DNA from 4 places in the Exiguobacterium sp. s11 genome. Region 1 is predicted to be linked to each of the others. Evidence: riboswitches for the same ligand, from Rfam matches in the RefSeq annotation. Region 1 holds a riboswitch; each other region holds the start of a gene.

Evidence for each region. A riboswitch is a leader RNA that binds a small molecule or an ion and turns the genes downstream of it on or off. The one in region 1 is predicted to bind S-adenosylmethionine.
Region 2: it holds a riboswitch for S-adenosylmethionine, as region 1 does, so the genes downstream of both, KNQ12_RS05410 (methionine ABC transporter ATP-binding protein) here and KNQ12_RS12660 (Na+/H+ antiporter NhaC family protein) in region 1, are expected to answer to the same signal.
Region 3: it holds a riboswitch for S-adenosylmethionine, as region 1 does, so the genes downstream of both, KNQ12_RS13495 (amino acid permease) here and KNQ12_RS12660 (Na+/H+ antiporter NhaC family protein) in region 1, are expected to answer to the same signal.
Region 4: it holds a riboswitch for S-adenosylmethionine, as region 1 does, so the genes downstream of both, KNQ12_RS06435 (methionine ABC transporter ATP-binding protein) here and KNQ12_RS12660 (Na+/H+ antiporter NhaC family protein) in region 1, are expected to answer to the same signal.

Annotation. Positions count from the first base shown of each region.
Region 1 covers NZ_JACSNF010000004.1:11,592-19,403, forward strand. The annotation lists gene KNQ12_RS12630 (nicotinate phosphoribosyltransferase) at 1-287, shown strand, start outside; gene KNQ12_RS12635 (hypothetical protein) at 338-664, opposite strand; gene KNQ12_RS12640 (YwpF family protein) at 807-1,298, shown strand; gene KNQ12_RS12645 (histidine phosphatase family protein) at 1,295-1,885, opposite strand; gene KNQ12_RS12650 (alpha/beta hydrolase) at 1,903-2,892, opposite strand; gene KNQ12_RS12655 (metal ABC transporter solute-binding protein, Zn/Mn family) at 3,063-4,076, shown strand; SAM riboswitch class I at 4,146-4,250, shown strand; gene KNQ12_RS12660 (Na+/H+ antiporter NhaC family protein) at 4,331-5,641, shown strand; gene KNQ12_RS12665 (hypothetical protein) at 5,685-5,888, opposite strand; gene KNQ12_RS12670 (aldo/keto reductase) at 6,046-6,858, shown strand; gene KNQ12_RS12675 (hypothetical protein) at 6,982-7,443, opposite strand; gene KNQ12_RS12680 (alanine/glycine:cation symporter family protein) at 7,529-7,812, opposite strand, start outside.
Region 2 covers NZ_JACSNF010000001.1:996,972-1,004,783, reverse strand. The annotation lists gene gcvH (glycine cleavage system protein GcvH) at 29-412, shown strand; gene KNQ12_RS05435 (thioredoxin family protein) at 511-792, shown strand; gene KNQ12_RS05430 (class I SAM-dependent methyltransferase) at 1,331-1,969, shown strand; gene KNQ12_RS05425 (S-ribosylhomocysteine lyase) at 1,973-2,437, shown strand; gene KNQ12_RS05420 (PLP-dependent cysteine synthase family protein) at 2,434-3,357, shown strand; gene KNQ12_RS05415 (bifunctional cystathionine gamma-lyase/homocysteine desulfhydrase) at 3,350-4,516, shown strand; SAM riboswitch class I at 4,574-4,678, shown strand; gene KNQ12_RS05410 (methionine ABC transporter ATP-binding protein) at 4,757-5,779, shown strand; gene KNQ12_RS05405 (methionine ABC transporter permease) at 5,776-6,441, shown strand; gene KNQ12_RS05400 (MetQ/NlpA family ABC transporter substrate-binding protein) at 6,474-7,307, shown strand; gene KNQ12_RS05395 (MDR family MFS transporter) at 7,387-7,812, shown strand, end outside.
Region 3 covers NZ_JACSNF010000004.1:180,074-187,885, reverse strand. The annotation lists gene gntK (gluconokinase) at 1-1,365, opposite strand, end outside; gene KNQ12_RS13505 (GntR family transcriptional regulator) at 1,358-2,074, opposite strand; gene KNQ12_RS13500 (ketopantoate reductase family protein) at 2,257-3,174, shown strand; SAM riboswitch class I at 3,211-3,312, shown strand; gene KNQ12_RS13495 (amino acid permease) at 3,390-4,793, shown strand; gene mmuM (homocysteine S-methyltransferase) at 4,768-5,703, shown strand; gene KNQ12_RS13485 (MarR family winged helix-turn-helix transcriptional regulator) at 5,772-6,194, opposite strand; gene KNQ12_RS13480 (CBS domain-containing protein) at 6,377-6,832, shown strand; gene KNQ12_RS13475 (MFS transporter) at 6,859-7,812, shown strand, end outside.
Region 4 covers NZ_JACSNF010000001.1:1,198,453-1,206,264, forward strand. The annotation lists gene KNQ12_RS06415 (SMP-30/gluconolactonase/LRE family protein) at 1-545, shown strand, start outside; gene KNQ12_RS06420 (MBL fold metallo-hydrolase) at 673-1,401, shown strand; gene KNQ12_RS06425 (alpha-glucosidase) at 1,476-3,086, opposite strand; gene KNQ12_RS06430 (aminotransferase class I/II-fold pyridoxal phosphate-dependent enzyme) at 3,235-4,422, shown strand; SAM riboswitch class I at 4,485-4,590, shown strand; gene KNQ12_RS06435 (methionine ABC transporter ATP-binding protein) at 4,675-5,688, shown strand; gene KNQ12_RS06440 (methionine ABC transporter permease) at 5,678-6,343, shown strand; gene KNQ12_RS06445 (MetQ/NlpA family ABC transporter substrate-binding protein) at 6,371-7,186, shown strand; gene KNQ12_RS06450 (GNAT family N-acetyltransferase) at 7,246-7,746, opposite strand.

The sequences.
Region 1 (7,812 bases):
AAGCTGTCGATCTCATCGACGTTCGGGACCCATCGTTCCGAAATCGCATTGAACAGTTCAAGGTCGAGCGGTTACTTGAACCAATCTTCAAAGATGGAGAACTGGTCTATACGGTCCCAACGATCGAAGAAAGTCGCCACTTCCACGAAACACAGATCGGTCGTCTGTGGGAAGAGTACAAACGGCTACGTTTGCCAGAGATCTATGCTGTCACATTCAGCGATCGTCTCTGGAAGCTCAAACTCGACATGATTCGGGATACCCGACTGGCAAGTGGGTTAAAATAAGACGCCAAAAAGCGCCGTTCTTCCTCCCTCAGGATGAACGGCGCTTTTTCTCATGTTAATCCTGCTTCGTTTCCGACAGGTGTCATTTCTGTTGGCGCTTGTTCCATCTTCTTACGAAAGTACCATGCGAAGCCAAGTGCACCTCCGATGAAGACGATATACGTGATGCGTTGACCGAATTCAGCTAAGGAATCCGCGTAGAAAATACTGATTAAATGATCACTTCCACTAATGAGTAGCAAACAGGCAATCAGGAGCGCAATGCGATATGCAAGCGTCGGGCGGTCTGTCGGTTCAGCATGCCAATACATGATGATATGGTGGGCAAGTAGAATGATACCCAGGATTCCTAATATTCCAATGAGTACTTGCGGCATAATGAACGATCCTCCTGTTTAGTAGTATCTAGTCTTATTTAAACATAGTTCATACGAATTTCGTCAGGAAAAGTTTCCCGTCTTACATTCCTCACGGTATACTGTAGGAAAATCGTAAGCGATCAAGGGAGGGCATTTTTTCATGAAAACCTTTAAGTTATGCACATTACGCATTTTAATGGATGAGTCAGGACGTGATACGACGATTCCCGTCGCCATTCAGGACGGATTGACGGTCAGTACCGAACAGACGGCACAGTGGGTTGCAGAAATCGTCGTTCCTCCAACGGATCAGCCGATCGTCGATGAATTGTTCACAAAACATTTACGTGCTTTGATTGAAATCACGATCTCACGACCTGATAATGACCCTGCCGCGATGATCGTCACGCCTCTTGAACGGACTGTCTTAAGCGAAAACGTCTCATATGTCTTCACGGGTAAGATGGTCATGATGAAAAATGATTTATCTGAATCGATCTTACGCGAAGTCGTCGAAGATGGATTCGCTGGCGAAGAACTCGTTCAAGAGTATAAGGATCGTCGTTCAAAACGTGGTGCCCATATCACAAGTATCGCTAAAGAAACGTTCAAACAATATTTGACAGAGCATCCGAACACACCCGTCTCTTAAGGTTTTTCGACCTCGTCCGTGATGTGGTCTGCTACGTTGATGCGATCAATCGTATAGTGATCCGTATGATAGATATAATTCGCACACGCGTTTTTCAAAGGTGTCCGGTAACTGAATGTCGCATCAATCGACGATAATGCTGCCTTGATCGTATGCGAGTGACAAACGATTAGAATTCGTTTCCCTTCATACGTGCGTGTCACTTCCTGTAGCGCCTCGAACACGCGATCCTGGATGGCTTGTTCCGTTTCAAGACCCGGCACAAGTGTCGTATCGTTCGCTTGAACAGCCTCGTAAATCGCTGCGACTGGTTCACCGGAAGCGGCTCCGAATTCGCGTTCGACAAGTCGCTCGTCTGTCGCTGTAATCGTTAAGCCAACAGCACGACCGATGATTTCCGCCGTCTCAACGGCACGCGACAAGGGACTTGCTAATAAGACATCCCACTTTTCATTCGATAGATAAGCGGCGCTGAGTTCCGCTTGTCTTCTTCCTGTTGCATTCAACGGGATATCTTCTCTTCCTTGAATCCGTTCGTTTAAGTTCCAATCCGTCTGACCATGCCGCACTAAACAAATTTCAGTCATGTCTCTGTCTCCCTCACTTAAGAAATATGACTGATTGTATCATGTTTTCCATTCGGAAGTTGTCGAGGTGGCAACAGTAGTACCTGACAGGTGAAATGTTCAATTCGTTCAAGCAATCGTTCGATCTTTAACGGATTTTCCGTCTGAGCGAAACTAGCAAGTGAGTGCGTACCATTCGGAAAGGAAAACAAACGAACATCGGCTCCGACATCCGCTCCCTTCTCAACGAAATGCAAGGCTTGAGAAAACGGAACAATCGGATCTTTTTTACCGTGCAAGAGCATGATTGGCGGAGCATCCGACGATAAATGTGTGACGGGTGAGACGTGCGTCATCAGCTTGCGCCATTCTTCTCGTCCCCCCTTGTAGAACTTAATATGGGCAATCCAAGTCTGAATGAAATTAAACAGCAAAAAGTTCGTCGGTGGATATAAAGCGATCACACCACTGATCAATGGCATGTGCCGCTCATCGCGCTCACCAACGAAAGCAGATGGGGCAAGTGCCGTCGTCAGCATGAGTGAGGCTCCGGCTGAATCTCCCCATACCATCATCCGTCCTCTTAGAATGCGAAGACCCTCTGCTTCCTTATTCAAAAAACATAACGCATCCCGTACATCTTCGAGGTTATCCGGAAAATAACTGCCCTCTTCGAACAAACGATACTCAATACTACAGACGGCAACTCTGAGTTCAAGTAGTCGATCAACGATTGGACTAAAGCAGAACATGTCATCGCGCTCTCCACGAACGAATGCACCACCGTGTGCATAGATGGCAACTGGAAACGGTCCTTCTCCTGGTGGATAATAGAGATCGAGTTGTAAGATGCGGTCTCCCACCTGTTTGTAGGTGAGCGTCCGCGGTGCAAGTTGTTTTTCTGTGAGTGGCAAGGCGGGTTCGGTCCATCGAAGTAGTGCACCATAATTGTTCCAGATACTCGCTCCCGCTGCTGCCGTCGTCAATAATGCAGCTCCCCCCATTAGCCATGCAGTTTCACGTTTCACTTGATCACCTCCAAAAAGACGTGCTAGTTTCTTCACTTTATTATCCTTCTACCCCGTTTTAAAAGATGTCGAACGTCTCGGTATTCCTACTTGACGCTTCACCAGCGTTCCGCTATAGTGAGAAAGTCCAAATCGGAATTGTTACGTTTTAATAATGGAGGTATCATATAATGAAAAAAATTATTCCTGCTTTAACAATCGCCTTCGCGAGTGCAAGTGTCCTCGCCGCTTGCGGTTCGAATACCGATTCATCGACTTCAGATAAAACCCAGACAGAAGTCTATGCATCAACGTTCGCAACAGCTGCTATTGCCCGCGAAATCGGTGGTGATCAAGTCGACGTCAAGATGATCGTCCCACCTGGAGCAGATCCTCACTCTTACGAGCCGACGTCAAAACAACTCACTGAAATTGCTAAGGGTGACTTGTTCCTCTTAACGGGCACGACGCTCGAGCCATATTCGAAAAAAATTCAGGAGAGTCTAAACGGCACGGACGTCCGCTTCGTCGAGACGAGTAAGGACGTCAACTTACTGGAATCTGATGCTACACTCCATGCACATGAAGAAGAGGGGCATAGTGAAGACGAACATGCCCACGAAGAAGAAGGGCACGATGATCACGCAACGGATGAACCTGCGCATGAAGAAGAAGGCCATGACCACGGAAAATACGATCCACACGTCTGGCTCGATCCTACCAATGCAAAAGCAATGGCACGTTCCATCACAGTCGCTCTATCAAAAGAAGTACCAAAAGACAAAGCGACATTCGAGAAAAACTTAAAAGCGTTCGATCAGCAAGCTGACGCACTAGATAAAGAATTCAAACAAGCCGTCGCTGATGGATCGAAAAAAGAACTTCTCGTTACGCATGCCGCTTACGGTTACCTCGCAGAACGATATGGTTTCACGCAACTGCCGATCGCGGGAATTTCTCCTTCCGATGAACCGTCACAAAAGCAACTGGCTGCTTTAGTGAAAGAAGCACGGATGCATGATTTGAAATACGTCGCGTTCGAAGAGACGGTCTCACCGAAGGTCGCACGTGTCATCCAAAAAGAAATCGGAGCTGAATCCGTGACGATTCATAATCTAGAGTCCGTCACGAAAGCACAGCAAAACAGCTCTTATTTTAAATTGATGGAAGAAAACGTCCAGACGTTAAAACAAGCACTTCAGTAAAGTACAGTTGACACGCGTTACTCAATGCGGTACGGTAAGAAACGTGTTTTACAACAATTGAATGACTTCTTTTTATCGCGAGAAACGGAGGGACTGGCCCAATGATGTTTCGGCAGCGGACGATTTGATTCGTACTGTGCCAAATCCAGCAAGCGAAAGCTTGAGAGATAAGAAGAGCGTCTTTATTTCATAAAGACCTCCTTCTTTCTTGCGAAGGGGTCTTTTTTGTATCTTTGAGAAACGAGGTGTCAACAATGAATGAAACGATCACGCCTAACAAATGGGCACTGCTTCCCCTCGTCGTATTCCTGGTCCTCTTCATCGGAGCCGGAATCTTCTATGACGACTTTTACGAATTTCCGATCCTTATCGCCGCATTGATCGCTTTGATCTTTGCTGCAATCACAACGAAAGGATCCATCAATCAAACGGTCGAACGAATCGCAACGGGTGCCGGAAATCCCGATATCATGATCATGGTCTTCATCTTCTTATTAGCCGGTACGTTTTCTGGAACGGCAGAAGCAATCGGTGCCATCGATGCAACCGTCAATGCTGCTTTGACGTTCCTACCTCCGTCATTACTGATGAGTGGTCTGTTTATCATCGCTGCCTTCATCTCGATGGCAATGGGAACATCGACTGGAACGATTGCTGCACTCGCGCCGATCGCCTTCGGTATTCATGAAGCGACAGGCATCAACGTTGCGATCGCAGCAGCGTCAGTCGTTGGTGGTTCGATGTTCGGCGATAACCTGTCGTTCATCTCGGATACAACGATCGCTGCCGTCCGTACCCAAAAAACGAACATGCGCGATAAGTTCCGGACGAACTTCATGATCGTTCTCCCAGCTGCTATCTTGACGATCATCTTACTTGCGTTCGTTTCTGGCTCTGGCGATGCGGTAACGGCCAAAGCATTCGAGTTCTACAAGCTGATTCCATATCTCGCTGTCATCGTCCTTGCGCTATTTGGTGTCAACGTCATCCTTGTCCTCGTCGGTGGTACATTGCTCACTGGTATCATCGGTATGATTGACGGTAGCTTCGGCTTAAGCGGTTTCGTCCTCTCGATGTCAAAAGGAATGATGGGCATGGCGGAGATTTCCATCTTGACACTCCTCATGGGTGGTCTCGTCAGCTTGATCACGTTCAACGGTGGAATCGTCTACTTGAAAGAGACGTTGACGCGCAAGATTTCTCAGCGTCGCGGTGCCGAATTCAGTATGGCAGCACTCGTCAGTGCGACGAATCTCGCAACGGCGAACAATACGATCTCGATTCTCGTCGCTGGACCACTGGCGGCTGAAATCGCTGATACGTACGAGATTGATCGTAAGAAATCAGCGAGTATTCTCGATATCTTCTCTTGTGGTATCCAAGGCATCATTCCGTATGGCGCGCAACTCTTGATTGCAGCAGAATTGACGAAAACGGCTTCACCGGAACTGATTCCGTATCTGTTCTATCCGTTCCTGCTCTTCGTCTGTGGATCGATTGCCATCTTCTTTGGATTGCCACGTATGAAGAAGACAGCGACGAAGCAAGAAAGAATTTCTTCGTAACCATAAAACAGGTCCAATCGCGTCGACGATTGAACCTGTTTTATTATTTTTTCTGCTTCGCTTGTCGTTCTAAGATTAAGTAAGCGATTGCCGGAAGCGGGAATTGAACGAGTCCAGCACCTCCCCAAACCCATGGATTACGTCCTGACTTTCGCGCACTAAGAAACAGACCCACTGCCTGCGTTACTAACAAGGCGCCAATGCTAAGCCAAGTACATTTGGATAGCTTTTTATTCTTTTGAGCCATCTTTTCTCCCCCTCTTTTAACACACGATTAAATCTCATGATTCTTTTCTATTTTACCTTATTTCATTCCTCCATGAGCATGGAAACGGACGTCTTCGTTCGTTCATGCTAAACTAAACGAGCAAATCTAAACTACGTTTTATGAGGAGGAGTAACACATGCAATACGCAAAACTTTCAAACGGTATTACGATTCCCCAAATCGGATTCGGTGTCTGGCAAGTAGATGAAGAGACAGAAGCACCTGCTGCTGTCGCTGAAGCATTACGTGTCGGTTATCGTCATATCGATACGGCTGCTGTCTACAAAAACGAGCGCGGTGTCGCAAAAGGAATCAAGGAAAGCGGCGTGAAACGTGAGGATCTCTTCTTAACGTCAAAAGTCTGGAACGATGATATTCGTGCCGGTCGGACGAAGGAAGCATTCGCAGAATCGCTCGAACGTCTCGAAACAGATTATCTTGACCTTTATCTCATCCACTGGCCGGTCGAAGGCTATATCGAAGCGTGGAAAGCAATGGTTGAACTGTATGAAGCAGGCAAGATCAAAGCGATCGGTGTCTCGAACTTCAAAGAACATCACCTCGATACATTGGCAGAAGAGGGCTTGATGGCACCAATGATCAACCAAGTCGAGTTGCATCCACAATTACCACAACATGAACTGCATGAATACTTGCAAGATCACAACATCCAAGTCGAAGCATGGAGCCCACTCATGCAAGGGAAATTCCTCGAAATTAACGATTTCAAGGAAATCGCAGAGAAGCACGGCAAGACACCTTCACAAGTCGTCTTACGTTGGCATCTCGACAACGGCATCGTCGCTCTTCCAAAATCCGTTACACCAGAACGCATTGCGGAAAACTTCGACGTCTTTGATTTCCAACTCGATGCCGATGATCTTGAGAAAATTGACCGTATCGCAACGGATGTCCGCCTCGGACCGGATCCGGACGAAATCGATTTTTAATCTGACGATTCACGTAAAAGAGAACGTCTTCCATATGAAGTTGTCTTGATTCATCTGAACGACGAGAGACCCGTTTCCAGTCTACGACTTGGAAGCGGGTCTCTTTTTTATGATTTTAGCTGATCAGACATAATAAATTAAAATCGTATCTTCCGCTTCTTCTGCCTTTTGAAAATAGGCGCGTAAATCGGCGAACTGTTCCCAGACATCCTCGAATTCGCCCGGTGTTCCGGCTTCATCATGAATCGAAGCGAGTGCCCGTTGATCGAAATTCCGCATCACCTCAGCCGAGATGATGAGGAGTGGCAAGGGAAGAATGCCTACAATCGCCGCTTTCTCCTCATTAACGATCAACTCTTCGCCAACGATCGCTCGTCCCAGGTTGTAATGCGTGTCTTGATCAATATAGATATCGATTTGATTCATCAAATGATAGATGGCATTCGTCTGTTCGAGAGCGAATAATTGTTCATGATCGGGTTGCGTCTCATGAATGAATAATATCCAGTCCATGATGATGTGGGGATCGTTTCCGAACGACTCCCAGACCGCATCCGTGACGCGGACGAAATGTACGTTTTCCATTCTCCCCCTCCCTTCTGTACTCTGTATTCCCTTTTTAAATTCGTTCTATACAAAAAAAGAGCCAGATTTCTCTGACTCCCTTTCCTTAGATCGCTTTTTCGTCTTTTTCTGATTCTTGCCATGCTTCAAGCGTATCTTTCCCTGGCAAGTTCGGAATCGAGTCCGCATAAAACCGTGGCTCTTTCCCTGCTTTTCGTTGTGTCATGTAATCATCGAGAGCCAGCTTCGCTATCTTTGCAAGACGGAAAATCGCATACAGATTGACAATCGCCATTAATCCCATGAAGATGTCCGCTAACGCCCACACGAGACTAGCCGACTCGACAAGTGAACCGAAGACGATCATGACGAGGACGAGTACGCGGTATG
Region 2 (7,812 bases), on a different contig from region 1:
CCAAATTAGTCCACAGGGGGAATCGGAAATGAGTCAAGTAAAAGACAACTTACGCTATTCGGAAGAACATGAATGGGTCGAAGTATCAGGAAACAAGGCGCGCATCGGAATCACGGATTTCGCGCAACACGAACTCGGGGATATCGTCTTCGTCGAATTGCCTGAAGTCGGTGATACGATCACAGCAAACGAGCCATTCGGTTCAGTCGAGTCGGTCAAGACAGTCTCGGAACTATATGCACCGATCACTGGTAAAGTCGTTGCCATCAACGAAAATCTTTCAGATTCCCCAGAACTCGTCAACGAGTCACCATTCGAAGGCGCTTGGATGGTCGACATCGAAATCGAAGATGCATCGCAAGTCGAAGCATTGATGGATGCTGCAGCATACAAATCGATGATCAACGAGTAATACTTAACGAAAAGAGAGTGAACGAGGCGCTTGCGTTTCGTCCGCTCTCTTTTTTTTGTATACTGACGACAGATACCACGAAGAAAGGAGCGACCGTCATGCAAGAGGTCACGACCGTCCCGGAAAACGGGCTATTGTATGTCTATGCACCGATGTGCGGGACATGCGCCATCGCGGAACGTATGCTCGATATCGTCGAAGCGACGGAATCAGGTCAATCGATTCAGAAGGCGAACGGGAATTTCATTCCGGATTTCTTAGAAGAAGCCCGTGTCATGAGTGTTCCTGCGTTGTTGCGAATTGAAGAAAATCAAGTCGTAGAGCGACTTTATGCTTTCCAGTCCGTTCAAAACGTCTTTGCTTTCTGTCAAGAACGGTAAGAAAAGTCCGATTGGATTTTTCTTTTTGTTAAATTGTCGGAATATTTACAATAATCCGTTGACAACGCAGAAATATGAATGGTATATTCATAACAACTTCTAGAAATGCATTATAGGAAGTCTAGCAGAGATGATTGTTCAATACGATTCAAGTCCTGAACCCTTTCTCCCATCCTAAGCCGGTGTATTGTTTCCCCTTAAGTCGTCCCCCAAAGACGAAGCGGTGCAATGAACGGGTGGTGGATCGAAAGGACCGATCAGGAAGTGAACGTAAGCTGGCAATCATGTCGAACAGGCGCCGTCCTCCACGCGGAAGAGCGAACAATTCCGAATGGAGCTGGGTTTTCCTTCGTAGCATTTCTAACCACATTATTCGTGTTGTCGGTTCGCCGGCAACGCCTTTTTTTGTTTTCTGGAAGTTTTTTGAGCCGGTCGCTTGCCAGGATAGAATCTCCTTGCTACAATGCGAATAAGGAAAATTACTTTAATTCATATCCGATTACTCGGAATTAACTGGTGAGATGGAGGACGACAAGGCATGACAGTACGTTTTATGGATGTTTTCACAGAATGGGCATCGACGTATGACGAGACAGTAACCGGACACGATCCGGAGTATAAAGAGGTTTTTCGTCGATACGATGAGATTTTGGATACAGTAGCGGATAAAGCGCAGTCGCCGGTCATTGAATTCGGAGCAGGCACAGGGAACCTGACACAACGTCTTCTGGCACGTCACGACGCCGTACTCGCCGTCGAACCAAGTCCGGAGATGCGGGCAATCCTGACGGAAAAGATTCCGTCACTTGATGTACAAGACGGTCACTTCCTCTCGTTCGAAGCGCAGGAAGCACGCAGTTTTGTTTCGACGTATGCGTTTCATCATCTAACAGATGAGGAAAAGGGAGAAGCGATCGAACTGATGGCATCACATTTACCGGCAGACGGAAAAATCGTCTACGCGGATACGATGTTCGTCTCAGAAGAGGCACGCCTGCAAACGATTCGTGAAGCACGTGCTCAAGGGTTCGACGCGTTAGCGGAAGATCTCGAACGCGAGTTCTACCCGTTGATTCCAGTTATGGAAGAATTGTTTACAGCACGAGGATTCACTGTTAAATTTATACAATACAATCACTTCGTCTGGCTCGTAGAAGCCGAGAAAATGGGGGAATAAATCATGGCACTTCAAAAAATGAACGTCGAAAGCTTTAACCTGGATCATACGAAAGTCAAAGCACCTTATATCCGCGTCGCGGGTTATAAAGAAGGTAAAGTCGACCAAGTCGTCAAATACGATATCCGTTTCACGCAACCAAACGTTGAGCAAATGCCGATGCGTGCGATGCACACACTCGAGCACTTACTTGCTGAAAACATCCGTAACTACTCGGATGATGTCATCGATGTCTCGCCGATGGGATGCCAAACAGGTTTCTACATGGCGATGATGAACTTCGACTCGGTCGAAAAAATGAGCGAACTCGTTGAGAAGACGTTGAAAGACGTCCTCGCAGCAGAAGAGATTCCAGCGCAAAACGAAGTCCAATGTGGATTTGCGAGCGCACATGACCTCAAAGGAGCGAAGCACTATGCCGAGAAAATGCTTGCCGGTCGTGATGAATGGGACATCGTCTTCGGATGATCGCGAACAACGTCCGCGACCTCGTCGGAAACACACCACTCTACGAGATCACTTCATTCGATTTGCCTGCTGGTACGCGCATTTTGGCGAAGCTCGAATGGATGAACCCTGGGGGCAGCGTCAAAGACCGCCTTGGCATTCAACTCGTTGATGCAGCAATCGAAAACGGACATGTGACACCAGGCGGTACGATCATCGAGCCGACAGCCGGGAATACCGGCATCGGCTTGGCGCTCGCCGCTAAAAAATACGATCTCCAAGTCATCTGTGTCGTTCCGGAAAAATTCAGTCAGGAAAAGCAGACGTTGATGCGGGCACTCGGCGCAACCGTCGTCAACACGCCGACTGAACTCGATATGCAAGGGGCCATCGACCGGGCAAAAGAACTCGGTCAGGAAATTCCGAATAGTTACGTTCCGTTACAATTCGAAAACGAAGAGAACCCAGTCACGTATCAGCGGACACTCGGTCCTGAGCTGATTGCGGACTTACCGCATATCGACTGGTTCGTTGCCGGTTGTGGTTCAGGTGGTACGTTCGCCGGAACAGCGGACTTCTTAAAACAACGTCTCGGTACAAAAGCAGCAATCGTCGAACCGGAAGGCTCCGTCTTAAATGGTGGTCCAGCCGGTCCGCATAAGACAGAAGGTATCGGTACAGCAAAATGGCCAAGTCTCGTGCCGCGCGAACTCGTCGACGAGATTCATACGATTTCTGACCGTGATGCATTTGACGCAGTTCATACACTCGCTGCTCGCGAAGGATTACTCGTTGGTAGTTCAGCAGGTGCAGCGCTTGTTGCTGCGCTTGATATCGCAAAGCGTCACCCCGGCAGTACGATCGTCACCGTCTTCGCAGACAGTGCCGAACGCTACTTGAGCCAACAAATCTTTGAAAAGGTGGACGAAACTCATGCGTAAGAAGACAGCATTGATTCATGGAGGAACAGGTGTCGATCGGGCAACAGGAGCCGTCACACCTCCGATCTATCAAACAAGCACATACAAGCAGGATAAAATCGGTCAACTCAAGGACGGATATGAATATTCACGGACAGCGAACCCTACACGGACGAGCATCGAACGATTGATTGCGGATCTCGAGGGTGGCGCACGTGGTTTTGCCTTCGGTTCTGGGATGGCAGCGATCCATGCCGTCTTCCACTTGCTTGAGTCTGGCGATCACATCGTCATGACGGATGACGTCTACGGTGGTACGTTCCGCTTGATGCAACGCGTCTTACCGAAGTTCAACATCCAAGTGACATTCGTCGATACGACGGATCTTGCGGCAACGGAAGCAGCGATTCAAGACAACACGAAGATCGTCTACGTCGAAACACCGACGAACCCGTTATTGAAAGTTACGGACATTGAAGCAATCGCAACAATCGCAAAACGTCACGATCTTAAACTCGTCGTCGACAACACGTTCGCGACACCATACCATCAACAACCACTCGCACTTGGTGCAGACATCGTCTTGCACAGTGCGACGAAATACATCGGCGGACATTCGGACGTCGTCGCTGGACTTGTCGTCGTCAAAGATGATGCGCTCGGCGAAGAGCTGCACTTCATCCAAAACTCGACAGGCGGCGTGCTTGGACCGCAAGACAGCTTCTTGCTCGTCCGTGGTCTTCGTACACTCGGTATCCGGATGGATGCGATCGAAGAGACAGCACATGATCTCGTTGCGTTCCTACAAGCGCAAGACATCGTCTCGAACATTTTCTACCCAGGACTTGCATCGCATCCTGGTCACGACATCCAAGCGAAACAAGCGACTGGATTTGGTGGGATGATCAGCTTTGATGTCGGTTCAGCAGCGAACGCAGAAAAACTCGTCGAGGCGACACACTTCTTCACACTCGCTGAGAGTCTTGGTGCCGTCGAGAGTCTGATTTCGGTGCCGGCACGGATGACACACGCGTCAATCCCAGCAGAACGTCGGGCAGAACTCGGCATCACGGACGGTCTCGTTCGGATTTCAGTTGGACTTGAGGATGCGGAAGATTTGAAAGAAGACTTAACACGTGCTTTCACGTTCCTCGAAAAAGTTTCTGAAAAAACTGTTTGACAACAAAAATAACCCCTGCTAATATTCAGAATATATTCTACAAACTTAATACCGAAACTCTTATCGAGAGTGGTGGAGGGACTGGCCCGATGAAACCCGGCAACCGCGGATCTAATCCGAAGTGGTGCTAATTCCAGCAGACAAAAGTCTGGGAGATGAGAGCAAATGGTTTTGTGTACTGAAAAGTGCGCGCGTTTGCTCTAAAACGCGCGCACTTTTTTTATTTTAGGAGGGACAGTTGTGATTCGTTTACAAGACGTAGGAAAGATTTATCGCTCAAAGCGCGGAGCGGTCGAAGCCGTCGCGAATGTCGATCTGACAATCGAGCGCGGTGAAATTTTTGGAATAATCGGTTATTCCGGAGCAGGGAAATCCACCCTGATCCGATTACTGAATATGCTCGAAGCACCAACGAGTGGTTCGATCCAAATCGATGGTGTTGAAATGACATCACTAAAACCTAAGGAATTACGAGGCGTCCGCAAGAATGTCTCGATGGTCTTCCAACACTTCAACTTACTATGGTCACGGACGGTTGAAGAGAACATCATGTTCCCACTCGAGCTCGGTGGCTTCCCGAAAGCACACCGCAAGGAACGGGTAGCGGAACTGATCCAACTCGTTGGTTTGGACGGACGCGAAAAAGCCTATCCGTCACAATTATCCGGTGGTCAAAAACAACGTGTCGGTATCGCTCGGGCACTGGCATCGAACCCGGACGTTCTCTTATGTGACGAGGCAACAAGTGCACTCGATCCGAAGACGACGGACTCAATCCTTGAGTTACTCGTCGACATCAATGAAAAACTGAAACTGACGATCGTCTTGATCACACACGAGATGCACGTCATTCAAAAAATCTGTCACCGGGTCGCCGTCATGGAAGCCGGTAAAATCGTCGAGCAAGGACCGGTCGCAGAAGTCTTCCGTCATCCGAAGCAAGCGATGACGAAGGAATTCGTCAAACAATTGACGTCGCCGTCGGAGAACGAGTTAACGTTCGCGAAACTACGCGAACGGTACCCAACCGGAAAAATCGTTCAGTTGACGTTCGTCGGATCGACAGCAGAAAGCCCGATCCTCGCGGAAGTCATGAAGGATTCGCCGGTCCTGTTCAATATCATCGGCGGAAACGTCGGTCAATCACAGGAAGGGGCACTCGGTACACTGTTCATTCAGTTGATCGGGGAAACAGAAGCAACACAAGCGGTCATCACGAAGCTTCAAGCCAGTGATGTTGAAGTGGAGGTGGATCACCGATGATTTCATTCTTTGACAATCTAGATTGGGACATGGTGTGGGAAGCGACAGGCAGTACCGTCTATATGACGGCAATCGCTGGTGTTTCGACATTCGTCCTCGGTTTGATCATTGGTTTACTATTGTATGCGACAAACGAAGAGTTATTGTTCAAGAATCGGGCGTTCTATTCAGTGTTGAGCTTGGTCGTCAACGTCTTCCGTTCGATTCCGTTCATCATCTTACTGATCTTATTGATTCCATTTACGACAGCAATCGTCGGTTCGTTCCTCGGACCAACGGCAGCATTACCGGCACTGATCTTCGGTGCTGCACCATTTTACGGTCGGATGGTTGAACTCGCGTTACGCGAAGTCGATAAAGGTGTCATCGAGGCAGCCGAATCGATGGGCGCGACGAAGTTCCAGATCATCTATAAAGTCTTAATCCCGGAAGCGTTGCCTGCCATCGTTTCTGGTATCACGGTCACACTCGTCTCACTTGTCGGTTATACGGCAATGGCCGGAGTAGTCGGCGGAGGTGGACTTGGGGACATGGCCTTCATCGAAGGATTCCAGCGTTCTCAAAACGATGTCATCGTCATTGCGACACTCTTAATCTTAGCGATTGTCTTCGTCATCCAAATCATTGGTGACTTGCTGATCCGCGCGATCGATAAACGTTAATTCGAAACTTAATCATATTGGAGGAATCATTCATGAAAACTTGGAAAAAATTCGTAGGTACTGCTGCTGTATCCGTCTTAGCAATCAGCCTTGCTGCATGTGGCGAAAAATCATCAGGATCAGGTAGCGACGATAAGACACTCGTCGTTGGTGCTTCGAACGTACCGCATGCTGAGATTCTTGAGCACGTCAAAAAAGAATACGAAGCAAAAGGGTACAAGCTTGAAATCAAGAAGTTCCAAGATTACGTACTTCCGAACAAAGCGCTCGCTTCAAAAGAAATCGATGCGAACTACTTCCAGCACGTACCGTATCTTGAGCAACAAGAGAAAGAAAACAAATCATATAAGTTCGCGAACGCAGGTGGCGTCCACGTTGAACCACTCGGTATTTACTCGAAGAAATACAAGTCACTCGATAAGTTACCAAACGGTGCAACGATCTTAACGAGCTCAAACGTCGCGGAACGCGGTCGTGTCTTGACGTTCCTTCAAAATGAAGGATTGATCAAGCTTAAAGACGGTAAAACGACAGATGCACAACTCGGTGATATCGCGGAGAACCCGAAGAAACTCAAGTTCAAGACGAACATCGAAGCATCACTTCTTCCGCAAGCTTACAAAAACAATGAAGGCGACGCCGTCCTCATCAACACGAACTATGCGATCGATAACGGTCTGAACCCATTGAAAGACGCGATCGCTTCAGAAGATGAGTCTTCACCATACGTCAACATCATCGTTACACGTGATGGCGATGAGAAAGACAAGCGTGTCACAGCACTTCTTGACGTTCTGCACGAGAAGAAAAACCAAGATTGGATCCTCGACAAGTACAAAGGTGCGGTCGTTCCAGTCAGCAAATAAGTTCACCGAAGCCGGCATCCTTCCTATATAATGGAAGGATGCTTTTCATTTGTCTGAAACAGGGGTTAGGGGGAATCATATGCAACGCATACGTCAACTGCATCCGTTGACACTGGGGGTCTTGTTCGGGACGTTTTTCTCACGTCTCGGAACGTTCATCACGATGCCGTTCTTCGCCATCTACATGACGACTGTTCTAAAGTTTGATCCGGTCGATGTCGGCTGGGTCCTCAGTATCTCAGCGATCGCCAGCCTCATTATGAGTTTCATCGGTGGTACCTTGTCAGACCGTTATGGACGGCGGGCGATGATGCTTGCCGGAACGATCGGATTCGCGATCGTCTTCATTGCGTTGGCACAAGTCGAGACGTTCTGGGCATTCTTTACGCTCAGTGCCTTGAACGGGGTCTGTCGCTCAATCTTCGAGCCATCTGCTCGTGCCTTGATCAGTGATACGACGGATGAAGCGAACCGGTTGTTCGTCTTCAATATCCGTTACGCGATG
Region 3 (7,812 bases), 170 kb from region 1:
ATCGACTTCCCCCGTCGCATACAGTCCGAGAATACAAGCACCGAGACATGAACTTTCAAAGCTTTCCGGAATGACGACTTCCGATTCAAAGATGTCCGCCATCATTTGGCGCCAGACTTCAGACCGAGCAAACCCACCCGTTGCCTGAATCCGTGTCACGGGACCGTCCATGCACTCAATCAGAGCAAGGAAGACGGTATAGAGATTGTAGATGACGCCTTCTAGTGCCGCCCGGATCATATGCTCTTTTTTGTGCGAAAGTGTCAAACCGAAGAACGAACCGCTGACATCCGGATTCCAGAGCGGCGCTCGTTCACCGGACAAGTAAGGATGGAACAATAACCCGTCGGATCCAGGACGGACGCGTTCGGCAATCTTCGTCAAAACAGCGTACGGATCGATGCCAAGGCGTTTTGCTGTCTCGACTTCGGCTGACGCGAGTTCGTCTCGGATCCACCGTAAGACCATTCCACCATTATTAACGGGTCCGCCGATGACCCAGTGGTCCTCGGTCAGCGCGTAACAGAACGTTCTTCCCTTTTCATCGGTCTGCGGACGATCAATGATCGTTCGGATGGCACCGCTCGTTCCAATCGTGATCGCAATTTCCCCTTTGCGAATCGCGTTGACACCTAAGTTAGAAAGAACACCGTCACTGGCACCGACTAGGAACGGCGTATCGACGGAGAGTCCCATTTGTCGTGCGTAATCAGTATTTAGTCCGGTACATGACGTCGTCGTCGGTACGGGTTCCGATAAGTAGCTTGCATCGATTCCCGCGACATGTAACGCGCCCGTATCCCAGCCTAATTCATGAATGTTGAAGAGACCGGTCGCTGAAGCGAGAGAGTGGTCGATGACATATCTGCCGAACAGTCTTTGGAACACGAATTCCTTGATCCCGATATATTTTTTCGTTTGAGCATGGAGCTCCGGACGATCTTCGACGAGCCAACTGATTTTGCTGAGCGGTGACATCGGATGGATCGGTGTTCCGGTCCGGTGATAGATCGATAGACCATATTGTTCCTTGATCTTGTTCGACCATGCTTCACTCCGACTGTCTGCCCATGTGATGCAGGCAGTCAATGGTTGATGTTGTGCGTCCATCGCGATCAAGCTGTGCATAGCACTACTGAACGCGACGAACTTCGGTGGCATGCTCGGATGACGTTTCGTGATCAAACGGATCGATTCGAGAACCGCATCGAAAATTTCTTCTGGATCCTGCTCCGCTGTCGACCGGTTCGGTGTATGAAGCGGGTAACCGACGTTCGTTTGTCCGATGACCTCTCCTTTTGTCGTAAAGAGGACCGCTTTCGTACTCGTCGTTCCGATATCAACGCCTAACATGTATTCAGTCATGTGAATCGACTCCTTTCGACATCATTTGTTGCGTTTTCCAGAGATCTTCGACTTCCTGGACGTCATCAAAGTTCTGATGCAAGGAAGCGACCATCCGTTCACGATCCCCTGTCTCGATTGCTTCGATGTACAAGGCGTGGTTCGCGAGGATGCGTTCGAAGTCTTCGATGTCTTCTTCGAATCGTACCCGCATCGATAGGAGGATGAAACTTTCCATGACCGGTTTAAGATTTTGCCAAATCATGCTGACATATCCATGATCAATCGAGCGGATGATCGTTTCGTGAAACAGAACGTCCTGGAAGGAAAATTCATCGGCATCCTTGTATTTGATGGCAACTTTCATCATTTCGAGAATTTTACTGAGTTCACGGACGAGTTCTGCCCGTTCGATTTTGACGAGTCGTTCGAAGACGAACGTTTCAATGAGTAGCCGGACATCATAGATTTCCTGAATGTCGCGCTCAGACAAACCGACGACGACCGCTCCCATTCGTTCGAGACGAATCAATTGTTCGGATGCAAGGACCTTTAACGCATCACGGACGGGCGAGCGACTGACTGAAAAATCAGAGGCTAATTTGTTTTCGGATAAAATGGTACCGCTTTCAATCTTTCCTGAAATGATGCGCATCCGTAGCTCGTGTGCGACACGATCTCCAGCGGAAGCTTTTGCTAACCACTTCAAGGGGTATAACAGTTCTGACATGGAATCACCTGATTTCTAAAGTGAGTATACTTGTATACAAGTTAGTATAAACGTTTTTTTCTAAAATGCAAACGCTTAACTTACATTTTAGTGATTCAAGCAGGAATGAGGAAAATGGTTTCCGATATGTTAGGGTGAAGGAGTAAGTAACGAATCGATTAGTTAAAAAGGAGGTAATGCATATGCATGTTTTAGTCGTAGGTGCCGGAGCAGTTGGAGGTTATTTCGGGGGACGTCTTGCTGAGCAAGGGGAACAGGTGACATTCCTTGTTCGTCCGAAGCGCTATGAACAATTACAAAAGACAGGGTTACAGATCACTAGTCCTCATGGTGATGTTATGATCACGCCTCAGTTAGTGACACGAGACATGCGACTGAATCACACATTTGATGTCGTCTTACTTTCGACGAAAGCCTATCACTTGGATGATGTCCTACAGGATCTTGCGCCATTTGTTTCGAGCGAGACGTACATCATTCCTTTGTTGAACGGCATGCAGCATATACGACGGTTAACAGAAGTCTTCGGAGAAGATCGAGTACTGGGCGGACTTTGCTTCATTGAATCGACGCTTGATGCAGAAGGGCGTATTGTACAGACAAGCCCGTCGCATCGGCTATTGTTTGGTTCACGAACCGGTAAACCAACAGCGCGTTTAGAGGAGATTGCAACACGTTTTGCGAAAGCGAAGGCACCGATGGCGTACTCGATGCATATCATGGATGACATGTGGCAAAAGTACCTCTTCATTTCGACATTTGCGGGCGTGACGACACTATTTCGCTCTGCCATCGGTCCAATTCGCAAGGACCCAATTGGTCATCAGATGATTCAAGACGTCATGAAGGAAGCGAAGCGAGCGATGGAAGAACAAGGCGCAGTCTTTAATGACGATGTAGAAGCGGTCTTGCTGAAGCAGATGCATGCAATGGAAGACACGATGAAATCATCGATGTTACGGGACATGGAAAAGGGTCAGCCCGTCGAAGTGAAACATTTCTTTAGTACTTTGCTCGAAACACGCTCTTCACGTCATCTTCAACTGATTGAATCTAATTTATGGATCTATCAAAAAAATCGGGAAATGCCTGTTGACTGAATTATCTGCATTCTGATATGGTTAGGAACAATTACATACTTATCCAGAGAGGTGGAGGGACTGGCCCTATGAAACCTCAGCAACAGGTCGAAAGATACTGTGCTAATTCCTGCGGGTGCTGCACCCGATCGATAAGATTTCCGAATTGTCGACCGACGCATCCGTGAGGATGCGTTTTTTGTTTGAAATAGGTGGAATGAGGAGGGAATGGATTCATGAAAACGAGCGGAGCATTTCGACGCAAGATGGAATCACGTCATCTGATCATGCTGTCGTTAGGTGGTGTCATTGGAACCGGATTATTTTTAAGTACAGGTTATACGTTGGAACAAGCAGGACGTGTCGGAACGATTTTATCGTATTTGATTGGGGCCGTCGTCGTTTACTTAGTCATGTTAAGTCTCGGTGAACTCGCCGTGCACATGCCGGAAACCGGATCATTCCATAAGTACGCAACGAAGTACATCGGACCCGGCACCGGTTATACAGTGGCCTGGCTCTACTGGCTGACATGGACGGTCGCCCTTGGTTCAGAATTCACGGCAGCAGGCATTTTAATGCAACGTTGGTTCCCGTCGATTCCTGTATGGGTGTTCAGCGCATTGTTCGCTGCGATGATCCTTGGTATCAACGTCTTGAAGGTTCGCGTGTTCGCTGAAGTCGAGTTTTGGTTTTCCGCCATTAAGGTCGTGACAATCATTGCTTTCATTTTACTCGGTGCGGGAGCGATCGTCGGCTTTATTCCACTGCAAGATGGTAGCCCGGCTCCATTCTTTTCTTCGTTAACCGAAGGCGGGTTGTTTCCAAATGGCGCTTTCGTCATCTTCATGACGATGCTTGCCGTGAACTTTGCTTACTCGGGAACGGAACTAATCGGTGTCGCGGCGGGTGAAGCAGTCGATCCGAAACGGACGATTCCGCTTGCGATCCGAACGACGATTTTGCGACTCGTCCTCTTCTTCGTCGGTACGATCATCGTATTAGCCGTCTTATTGCCAACGGATGGGAAAGGTGTACTCGAAAGTCCGTTCGTCGCCGTGTTCGAACGAATCGGAATTCCCTACGCAGCAGACGTGATGAACTTCGTCATTTTGACAGCGATCTTGTCGGCAACGAATTCTGGACTTTACGCCGCCTCTCGGATGCTCTGGTCGCTTGCGAACGAACGCATGATTCCACGCTTCTTCGCCCAGGTGACGCCAAGTGGGGTTCCACTTCGAGCCGTATTATTCAGCATGCTTGGCGGAGGACTTGCCTTGCTGTCTAGCATCTATGCAGCAGGGAGTGTCTATATCGCGCTCGTCTCGATTTCCGGTCTTGCTGTCGTCGTCGTTTGGATGAGTATCAGTGTGGCCCAGTATCGCTTCCGGAAGCAATTTCTTCGTGAAGGGCATACGGTCGACGAATCGGTCTATCGCACACCACTCTTTCCATTCGTACCGATCGCCGCTTTCGTCGTTTGTTTGATTTCTCTGATTGGTATCGGATTTGATCCGACACAACGAATTGCCTTGTACTGTGGTATTCCATTCATCGTGATCTGTTATGTCGTTCATGCGTTCACGAATTCTTTTCAGAAACGGAGTGTTGAAGATGTACCGAATCAAAAATCCAGTTGATCAACGATTACAGGAAGTTCCCTTTCTCATTTTAGATGGTGCCCTTGCAACCGAACTTGAACAGAAGGGATTCGATCTGAACGACCCGCTTTGGTCAGCACGTCTCTTGATCGAAGCACCGGAACAGATCGAGCGTGTCCATCGTGATTACTTTGAAGTAGGTGCTGATGTCGCCATCACTTCAAGCTATCAAGCAAGTATCGAAGGCTTCAAGCAACGTCATATCACGACAGAGGAAGCACAGGCGCTGATTCGACAAACGGTCACCTTGGCGCAAAGCGCACGCACGCGTATCGGGAAGAGTGACGCATTGATCGCGGGATCAGTGGGTCCTTATGGTGCCTACTTAGCAGATGGTTCTGAGTATCGCGGTCATTATGGGGTGTCAGTGGATGTGCTAGAAGCCTTCCACAGGCCACGGATCGAAGCGTTGATTGAAGCGGGGGCTGATCTGCTAGCATTCGAGACGATTCCGTCGCTCGAGGAAGCTGTCGTGTTGTTCCGGATTCTCGAAACGTATCCGGAAGTGTCCGCTTGGCTGACGTTTTCGCTTCAAGATGCGACGCACATTAGTGAAGGAACGGCACTTGCGACGTGCATCGAGACAATTGGGCAACATCCACAGCTCGCAGCAATCGGTGCAAATTGTTTTCCGGCATCTTACGCGACCGACTTTATCCGTCACCTCAAGGCGTTGACGGATGTGCCAATCATCGTCTATCCAAACTCCGGTGAGGTCTATGATCCGGTCGCAAAAACGTGGTCAGGTACGAATCAGTGTACATCGTTCCAAACCGTCGCGAAGACATGGTATGAGGCAGGGGCACGATTGATCGGTGGTTGTTGCCGAACATCACCCGAACACATCGCACAAATTCGTTCAGTTTGTCAGGTTACTCATACATCATGAATAATGACGAAAAAACGGAGGCGAAATCGATTGATTTCGCCTCCGTTCCTATAAATGGTGTAATTTCGTTAACGCTCGCGCAAGGCACGGTTGAATTGTTGCAACAGACGTCCAAAATCTTCAGCATCGTCCGATGGCCAATCCGTCAGGAGACGTTCGATGCTCGCGAGACGTGCTGTCCGGTAAATCGTGAGCTCTTCTTGTCCTTTATCCGTAATATGATAGAAGAAGGCACGACCATCTGTCGGATCTTTTACTTTTTCCACGAGTTGCTTTTGATCGAGCGCTGCAGCTTGGCGACTGACGGTCGAGACATCAAGCTGGAGTTCACGGGCAAGTGTTTTGACACCGACGTTGCCGGAATCCGCTAGTTGTCGCAGTAAGAGGTAGGAAGCACGATCCAAATTACGATTGTCTGCCGTCGCTGTCGTCAAGCGCCGGATCAGAATCGCTAACTCCAATTCAATGGTTTCGAGTGCTTGTTGAGACATCGGGTATCTCCCCTTTCAAAAAAGTCTCTCTGTCCCTCATGATTACCCAATGTGGATAAGCTGTCAATGCGAAAAGCAGGAGGCTTGACAGAGTTGTAGTTGTATTATACAATCATTTTTGTTCTTTTAATTGTATCATACAACTTTTTCATATGAGAAATGAACGACAAAGGAGAATTCAGATGAAAGCTTATGAGTCGATGAAACAAGAGGTCATCACAGTAAACGATACAGATCTGATTCGGACGGTCATCGAACGATTCATTCAATCTGGTATTAGCGGCGTACCTGTCATTAATGCTGAGCAAGAGGTAGTCGGGTATATCAGTGACGGAGATATCATGCGCGCGATCGGAAAACACAAGGACATCATCGTCGATACATTCTTATATGTAGATGTCATCAAAGGAGACGAAGAAGATTATGAAGATCGGATTCGTCATATTTTGAATCGACCTGTCATGGAACTGGCACGCCGGAAAGTCGTAACTGCGGACGCTGACACAGAAATGGAAGAGATTGCAGCAACGCTCGGCGCAAAACGGATTAAAAAGCTTCCGATTCTGAAAGCAGGACGTCTTGTTGGGATCATTAGTCGAGGCGACGTCATCCGCCATTCGTTTAAACAGTTCATGTAACACATTCAATAGAAAGAAGGGACACTATGGCACTTGCTGAAAAAACAACGACGCTTGAGCCGGAAACGGTATTAGCAGAAAGCAAACATGGATTATTCCATCAACCGGTTGCTGTCTGGGCAGTCTTTTTCGCCAGTATCACAGCATTCATGGGAATGGGGCTCGTCAATCCCGTCTTACCGACGATTGCCGAGAATTTAGAAGCATCAAAAAGTGAAGTAACGCTCTTATTTACAAGTTATAACGCCGTCATGGCATTCGCGATGTTGATTACAGGCGCGATTTCATCACGGATTGGTCAAAAAGGAACGTTAATGCTCGGAATCGCCGTCATCGCAACCGTTGCTGGTTTTGCTTCACAAGCTGACAGCATCTGGACGCTCGTCGCGTTACGCGGTGGTTGGGGGCTTGGGAATGCCTTATTCGTCGCAACTGCACTCGCTGCGATCGTTTCCTTATCGTCAGGCGGAACAGCCAAAGCGATCATTTTGTATGAAGCAGCCGTTGGTCTTGGGATTTCGATTGGGCCATTGTTAGGCGGAACGCTCGGTTCGATCACATGGCGCGCGCCATTCATGGGTGTTGCAACAATCATGGTCATTGCGTTCCTCGTTTTGTTCTTCTTGATGCCAAAACCAGCAGCATCTGCTGCACCGAAACAGAAGTTATCATTAAAAGCACCGTTCCAAGCGATGAAGCATCGTTCATTGCTGACACTCGGAATCGTTGCGGCGCTTTATAACGTGGGATTCTTTACAATCATGGCCTATGCACCATTCGTCATGAAACTACCAGCACAAGGACTTGGATTCGTTTTCCTCGGCTGGGGAATGTTGCTTGCGATCACATCGGTCTTAACGGCTCCGAAACTGAAACAATGGTTCGGGACGATCAAAGCGATGGTCATGATGTTGATCACATTCGCAATCTTGCTTCTATTAATGGGAATCTTCACGGAAACACCTGCCGTCGTCATCGTC
Region 4 (7,812 bases), on a different contig from region 1:
AGCATCAACTGTCACTGCCCGATTCTGACCGAATGAATGACGGGAAGCTCGATCCGACTGGACAATATGTCGCTGGTAGCATTAATGAAGAAGACGGTAAGACTGCTGGATTGTTCCGTCTGCGTCATGACGGTTCCATCGATGTCTTGCACGAAGACTTGACGAACTCGAATGGACTCGTCTGGTCAGAAGATGGCAAGACGCTCTATCACATCGATACACCGACAAAAAAAGTCTATGCCTTTGACTACGCTCCGGACGCACCACTTTCCAATAAACGTGTCGCCGTTGACCTTGAAGAAGAAGAAGGGTTCCCGGATGGTATGACGAAGGACGCGGAAGGTCATGCTTGGATCGCGCATTATGCTGGATCATGCATCACCCGTTGGAATCTTGCGACTGGTGAAAAACTCGATCATGTCGACTTCCCTGTTTCGAATCCGACGTGCCCGATTTTCTATGAAGATCGATTGCTCGTCACGACGGCTGCCGACGGAGATGATGCACCACATGCCGGTGCCGTCTTCGCTGTGACATTTGAATGATTCATAGAAGAGGGATCATCTTTTTACAGGTGATGCCTCTTTTTCCACATAATGCGTCTAGACGCATCTAAAAAAACAGACGATACTAAAGAAGAAAACTATTCATTTTTTTGAAGGAGTGAAGCCGATGCGTGTCACGACAATCGAACGTTTACACCAACTGCAGACGACCCCATCCTTTTTCCCGGTCAACTGCTACCTGTTTGAAGAAGCAGACAGTTTGACATTGATTGATGCCGGCCTCGGGATCAACGCAAAGGCGCTCTATCACTATATTCGAAAGCAAGAGAAACCGCTTGGTGCAATCATCCTGACTCATGCGCATGCCGATCATGTCGGTTCGCTTGATTTCCTTGCGAACGCCTTTCCTCTCGCTCAAGTCTGTATCAGTTATCGCGATGCTGCATTGCTAAGTGGAGACGAGACGCTACGCGAAGGCGAAACGACACCTTTAAAAGGTGGTATTCCGAAAAACATCAAAACACGTCCGGATCGCTTGCTCGAGAGTGGTCAACAAGTCGGAAGTCTCAGTGTCATCGCCTCACCCGGTCATACACCTGGTTCGATCTCACTTTGGCATGAAGGGAGCCGGACGTTGATCGCTGGCGATGCTTTTCAGACGCAAGGAGGACTCGCCGTCTCCGGTGACGTCCGCTGGCAATTCCCGTTCCCTGCACTCGCAACATGGGATCCGGACGTCGCCCTTCGCTCGGCTGATCAACTGACGGAACTGTCTCCGGATATACTCGCTGTCGGACATGGTCCGCTAATCCTTGGACCGAGTTATGAGATGCGCCAAGCCGTCGATCGATTCTCTCACGTCTTACAGACGAAAAAAACATCACCTTTCAAGTAATGTACGCATTTGAAAAAACATCCGCGAACGTGTTCCTGACATGTCCGCGGATGTTTTTCTTTTCAACAGACGACTCACGTCTGTTCTGTAACAGCATAACGATAGACGCGTGCTTCGTAAGGACGCAAGATATCCGGGCTATCCGGATAGTTTGATATGAGCAACTTTTCCTGTGGTAAGACGAGGGCGGTCTGCATCGGTTCATCGTGTACGTTGAGGACGATCCGCCAGACTTCTCCCTCTAATTCCCGCTCATAGATATAGAGATACGGATCATGAAGCGCTAAGTCTCGGTATGTACCGTAGACCATAATCGGATGATCCTTTCGCATCTGAATCAGCGACTTGTAAAAAGCAAGCACGGACGATGGATCTGCTTCTGCTTGCGCGACATTGATGTCCGTATAATTCGGATTGACCGCTAACCATGGTTTACCACTCGTAAAGCCAGCTGCATGTGTATCGTCCCACTGCATCGGTGTACGGGAATTATCGCGCGCGAGTAACTGCATCGATGAGAGCACGACCTCTGGGTCCTCTCCGCCAGCGACGCGCTCCGCGTATCGATTTCGAAAGGCGACGTCCTGATAAAGCGACGGATCCGAGAAGCGAATCCCCGTCATCCCGATCTCTTCTCCTTGATACACGTATGGAATGCCCGGTAACGTATGCAACATCAAACCGAGTAGTTTCGCACTCTCAACCCGGTATCGTTCACTGCCGAAGCGCGTCACTTGTCGTGTATGATCATGGTTGTTGAGGAACTGTGAATTGACACCTAATGGGTATAAGACGTCGTACCATCGTTTTTGAATCTCCTTGAATCGTAAGAGATCCATCGCTTCCATGTCGTCCGCGATTTCGAAGTGAAACAGTGTCCGGAGTTCTTTTCGTTCGTCACTGACATATAACAGTCCATCTTCTGGACCGACGAACGGAATCTCACCGACTGTAAACAAGTCTTTACCAGCGAGAACATTCGCATGCATCTCCTGCAAGAAGTCATGCACACCTGGCTGATTCCCAAGGTACGAGAGATCAAACGGATTGGCGACATCCTCGAACGACCGTTTTTTGATCAAGTTGATGACATCCATCCGGAAGCCGTCGATCCCTTGAGCAATCCACCAGTTCATCATATCGTAGATTGCTTGCCTCACAGCTGGGTGCTCCCAGTTCAAGTCCGGTTGTTCTTTGGCGAAGGAATGAAAATAATACTGCCCGCGCTCTTCACTCCACGTCCACGGACTTGGCGCAAAGTACGAGCGCCAGTTGTTCGGAGGCGTCTCTTTCGTGCCGTCTTTCCAGATGTACCAGTCATCCTTATCGTTGATCCGCTCACATGACTGACGGAACCAGTCATGCTGGTCACTCGTATGGTTCACGACTAAATCGAGAATGATCTTTAATCCACGGGCATGAGCAGCCGTGATCAACTCCTGGAGATCTCCCATCGTTCCCGCTTTTTTCATGATCTCGTAATAATCGGCAATATCATAGCCGTTATCGACGTCCGGGGAACGATAACATGGATTCAGCCACACGACATCGACACCAAGTGAAGCGATGTAATCAAGCTTCTCGATGACACCTCTTAAATCACCGATCCCATCCCCGTTCGAATCTTTAAAGCTACGCCAGTAGACTTGATAGACGACTGCCTCTTTCCAGTTAGCTCGCTTCATCTTCCCACTCCTCTCCCTACTCTTTATTCCCGCTCCACTTATCTGTACCTGTTTATCCGACAATTTTTTTAAATTTCGAAAAAGTTCTTTTCTTTTGACTGAATATTCGTTATCCTTGACGACAATACTACGAAGGAGGCATTCATCCATGAAACATTTCGCTCCATCCATCGCCATTGATCGGCTTCCTGCTCCCGTCTTCGCTGAACTCGCGAACCGAATCGGTGCTGTAAAAGCTGCCGGACACGATGTCATCACACTTGGTCAAGGAACACCCGACCAGACGACGCCTGTACATATCCTCGATGCCTTAAAACAAGCTATCGACGAGCCAACGAACCTTCAATATCCACCGTTTCGTGGACATGATTTTCTAAAACAAGCTGTCGCAAACTTTTACGCGACTGAGTTCGGTGTCACGATCGATCCAGCAACGGAAGTCGCGATTCTGCTCGGCAGTAAAGCCGGAATCGTCGCTTTACCGCAGACGATCGTCAACCCTGGAGAAGGAGTCATCGTCCCGGATCCAGGATACCCGGATTACCTATCTGGTGCCGCACTCGCTGGTGCTTACCCGATCACACTTCCGTTGCTCGAGAAAAATGATTTCTTGCCGGATTATGACTTACTTGATACGACGGACGTTGAGCGTGCCCGGATGTTGTTCCTCAACTACCCGAGTAATCCGACGGGTGCGACCGCGACGGCAGAAGCCTTCGAACAGACAGTCGCTTTCGCCGATGCCCATGATATCTGTGTCGTTCATGACTTAGCATACGGCGGTATCAGTTTCGATGGTCCGACGCGAAGTTTCTTGCAGACGGAAGGGGCGAAAGACGTCGGAATCGAGCTATTCTCACTCTCGAAACGCTTCAACATGTCCGGCTTCCGGATTGCCTTTGCCATCGGAAATCCGTCCGTCATCTCAAGCATCGAAACGTACCAAGAACATCTCTACGTCAGTGCCTTCACACCGATTCAGCATGCGGCGACCGTCGCCCTCACGAGTGACCAGACGTGCGTCCGTGAGTTAAGTCGCTTGTATGAAACACGACGCGATGCGTTGTTCGCAAAACTCGATGCGATCGGTTGGAGTGGACCACGACCGGGCGGTTCCTTCTTCGTCTGGCTTCCTGTTCCGGAAGGTTATACGTCCCAAAGCTTCACGGATCACCTGCTTGACGAAGCACATGTCGCTGTGACCCCTGGATCCTTCTTCGGCGAATACGGTGAAGGCTACGTCCGGATCAGCTTGATTGCTGACGTCAAACGTCTAGAAGAAGCCGTCGATCGAATCGGAACGCTCAACCTGTTCCGGACACCTGTTGCGGAATAATTCTGAAAAAACATTTGACAGATGGGAATCATTTCCGTTAAAGTAAATCCCAACAGCATAACTACTTATCGAGAGCGACCGAGGGATTAGGCCCAACGACGTCCGGCAACCACCTGTAAGGAACGGTGCCACATCCTACAGAATGATTTTCATTCTGAGAGATAAGTTACGAAATCTTACACTTTCGTCGCTTTTTTCTGGTTGCTCCGCTACTAGGAAAAAGCGACTTTTTTTGTATGAGGAGATGAGCGGATGATTGAATTCAAACACATTACAAAACGGTTCGTCCGAGACCGGACCCCGATTTTTGCCTTACGGGATGTCGATTTGACGATCCAAAAAGGAGAAATCTTCGGAATCATCGGTGAGTCTGGTGCCGGTAAAAGTACGTTGCTTCGCCTAATCAACGGGCTCGAGCATCCGACACAAGGAACCGTCAAGGTCGACGGTGTCTCGCTCGGCGGGATGTCAAAAGCAGATTTGCGTCAACTTCGCTTGCGGACAGGAATGATCTTTCAGCATTTCCAATTGATCCAGTCGCGCAACGTCGCGGATAACATCGCTTTTGCGCTCAAGGCCGCTGGCGTCAAACGAGCAGATTTCCCGGAGCGGATTCGCGAACTCGTCTCGCTCGTCGGACTTGAAGGATTTGAGACGAACTTCCCGAGTCAATTAAGCGGTGGGCAGAAACAGCGCGTCGGGATTGCCCGGGCACTCGCAAACAATCCGACCGTCTTGTTATGTGATGAAGCGACATCCGCTCTTGACCCCGTTACGACACTACAGATCCTTGAACTGCTGAAGGATTTGAATGAACGACTCGGGTTGACGATCGTCCTCATCACGCATGAGATTGATGTCGTCAAACAGATTTGCCATCGCGTCGCGGTCATGTCGCAAGGTGAAGTCGTTGAAGTCGCCTCAACCTATGACTTGTTCAGTCAAGCCAAGCATCCGGTGACGAAACATTACGTCGATACGGCACTACAAATCGAATTGCCGGAACGCATCTTACAGGCAACTCCAGGCAAGATCATCCGCTTGCAGTTCACGGGCGAGAAGACCGGTGAGAGTACGTTATCAGAAGCAATCCGCCGTTACGATATCTCAGTCAGCATCTTGCACGGCAAGGTCGACTACATTCAAGACGTCGCCTTCGGTGTCCTGATTGTCAGCTTGACGGGATCATCCGACCAAATCGCTCCTGCCCTCGACTGGCTCGCGACGGAACTTCATGCACTCGAGGTGATTCAGGATGTGGCTTGATCGTATTCAAACGATGTTACCTGAGCTCTTGAAGGCACTCGGCGAGACGGCGTGGATGGTAGGAATTTCACTTGCCTTTGCATTGGTCGTCGGGATTCCGCTCGGGATTCTCTTGTTCGTCACCGACCGGGGATTATTTTTTCAAAACCTTGCCGTCCGCCGTGTCCTTGACTTCGTCGTCAACATCGTCCGGTCGCTACCGTTCATCATCTTGCTGGTTGCCCTCATTCCGTTAACGAAGTTCTTACTCGACAATACGATTGGTCCGACGGCAGCATCCGTCAGTCTCAGTGTCGCAGCGATTCCGTTTCTCGCGCGACTCGTTGAGACGTCACTCCGCGAGATTCCGCCTGGTCTAATCGAAGCGGCGGAAGCATGTGGGGCGAAACCATTACGGATCATCGTCAGTGTCCTCTTACCGGAAGCACTCCCTGGCATCATTCAGGGCATCACATTAACGACGATCAGCTTGATCGGCTTCTCAGCGATGGCTGGTATCGTCGGCGGTGGAGGTGTTGGTGACCTCGCGATCCGTTTCGGTTATTATCGCTACGATAATCTCATCATGATCGTGACGATCGTCGTGCTCATCGTCATCGTTCAAAGTATTCAAGCACTTGGCAATCAACTGGCGCGAAAAACAGATAAACGCTAATCATACATGCAAAGGGAGAGTGGAATCATGAAAAAACGATATGCCTTTTTAGCAACAGCCTTACTCGGTGCAGGAGTCCTCGCGGGATGTGGAGACAGCAGTGCTGATGAAAAGGACAAGACGATCAAGATTGGTGCGACAAGCGGTCCGTATAGCGACATGGTCAAACAAGCGATCCAGCCGCAACTCGAAAAGAAAGGCTATAAAGTCGAGATTGTCGAGTTCAGCGATTACATCCAACCGAACATCGCTCTCGGTAGCGGGAACATCGACGCCAACTTGTTCCAACACTCGATCTATCTCAAGACGTTCTCTAAAGAAAAGAACCTCGATTTAAAAGGACTCATCACGGTTCCGACAGCACCGATGGGACTATACAGTAAGACAGCGAAGACACTTGACGACGTCAAGACAGGTGCTGAAGTCGCGACGCCGAATGATCCGACGAACCAAGCACGGGCACTGAACTTACTTGCGGAACAAGGCTGGATTGAACTGAAGCCGGACGCTGATCCACTAACCGTTTCAGAGAAGGATATCGTCAAGAATCCGAAGAAACTCGTCATTAAACCACTCGAGGCGGCTCAATTGCCACGCGCCGTCGAAAGTGTCGACATTTCAGCCGTTCCAGGGAACTTCGCACTTGCTGCGAAATTCGACTTACTTGATGCGTTAGCGCTTGAAACGATGGACGAACAATACCGTAACCTCGTCGCTGTCCAAACGAAAGATGCGGACAAGCAAGTCGCAAAAGACTTAAAAGCAGCCGTCGAATCGGACGCTTTCAATACAGTCATCGAAAAATCATTCAAAGGCTTCAGTAAACCTGAATGGGCAAACTGATGTAAAAAACGACCGGAATTCAACGAGATCACCTCTCTTTGAATTCCGGTCGTTTTGTGTTAGAACCGATACCACATCAGTTCTTCATCATGATAGGTATCATCGATTTTCAGCGCCCGCGGTTCAATCGCGTATGATTCAAAACCAAGTGATCGATACAACGCTTTAGCAGCTTCATTCGTCCGGACGACCGAGAGATGGACTTGCTCAATCACAGGATGCTGCTTTAATGTACGTAATGCCTCTTCTACAAGGCGTCGTCCGACCTGTTGTTTTCGGGCGCGTGGCGTGACGTACATCGCAAATACATTCGCTCGATGTCGCATCTTGAACGGCTCGGAGCAGACGATAGTGACGACACCGACGAGTTCATTTTCATGAAACGCACCAAACGTCATCGACTGTTCGCTTTCAAGACGAGTTGCGTACCGTTCGACGGATCGATCTTTTTCTGATTCATAATCAGAGCCAAATTCCTCAGGATGGTTTCGTAAGGCTTCTAATCGCAACGCTTTATAGAGTACTGCATCTTCTGGATTCAATCGACGGATTTCCAACATCCCCACCTCCTGCCTTTAGTGTAAAACACATCGCTTCATGAAAAAGAGGACGACATCGTGAAATAT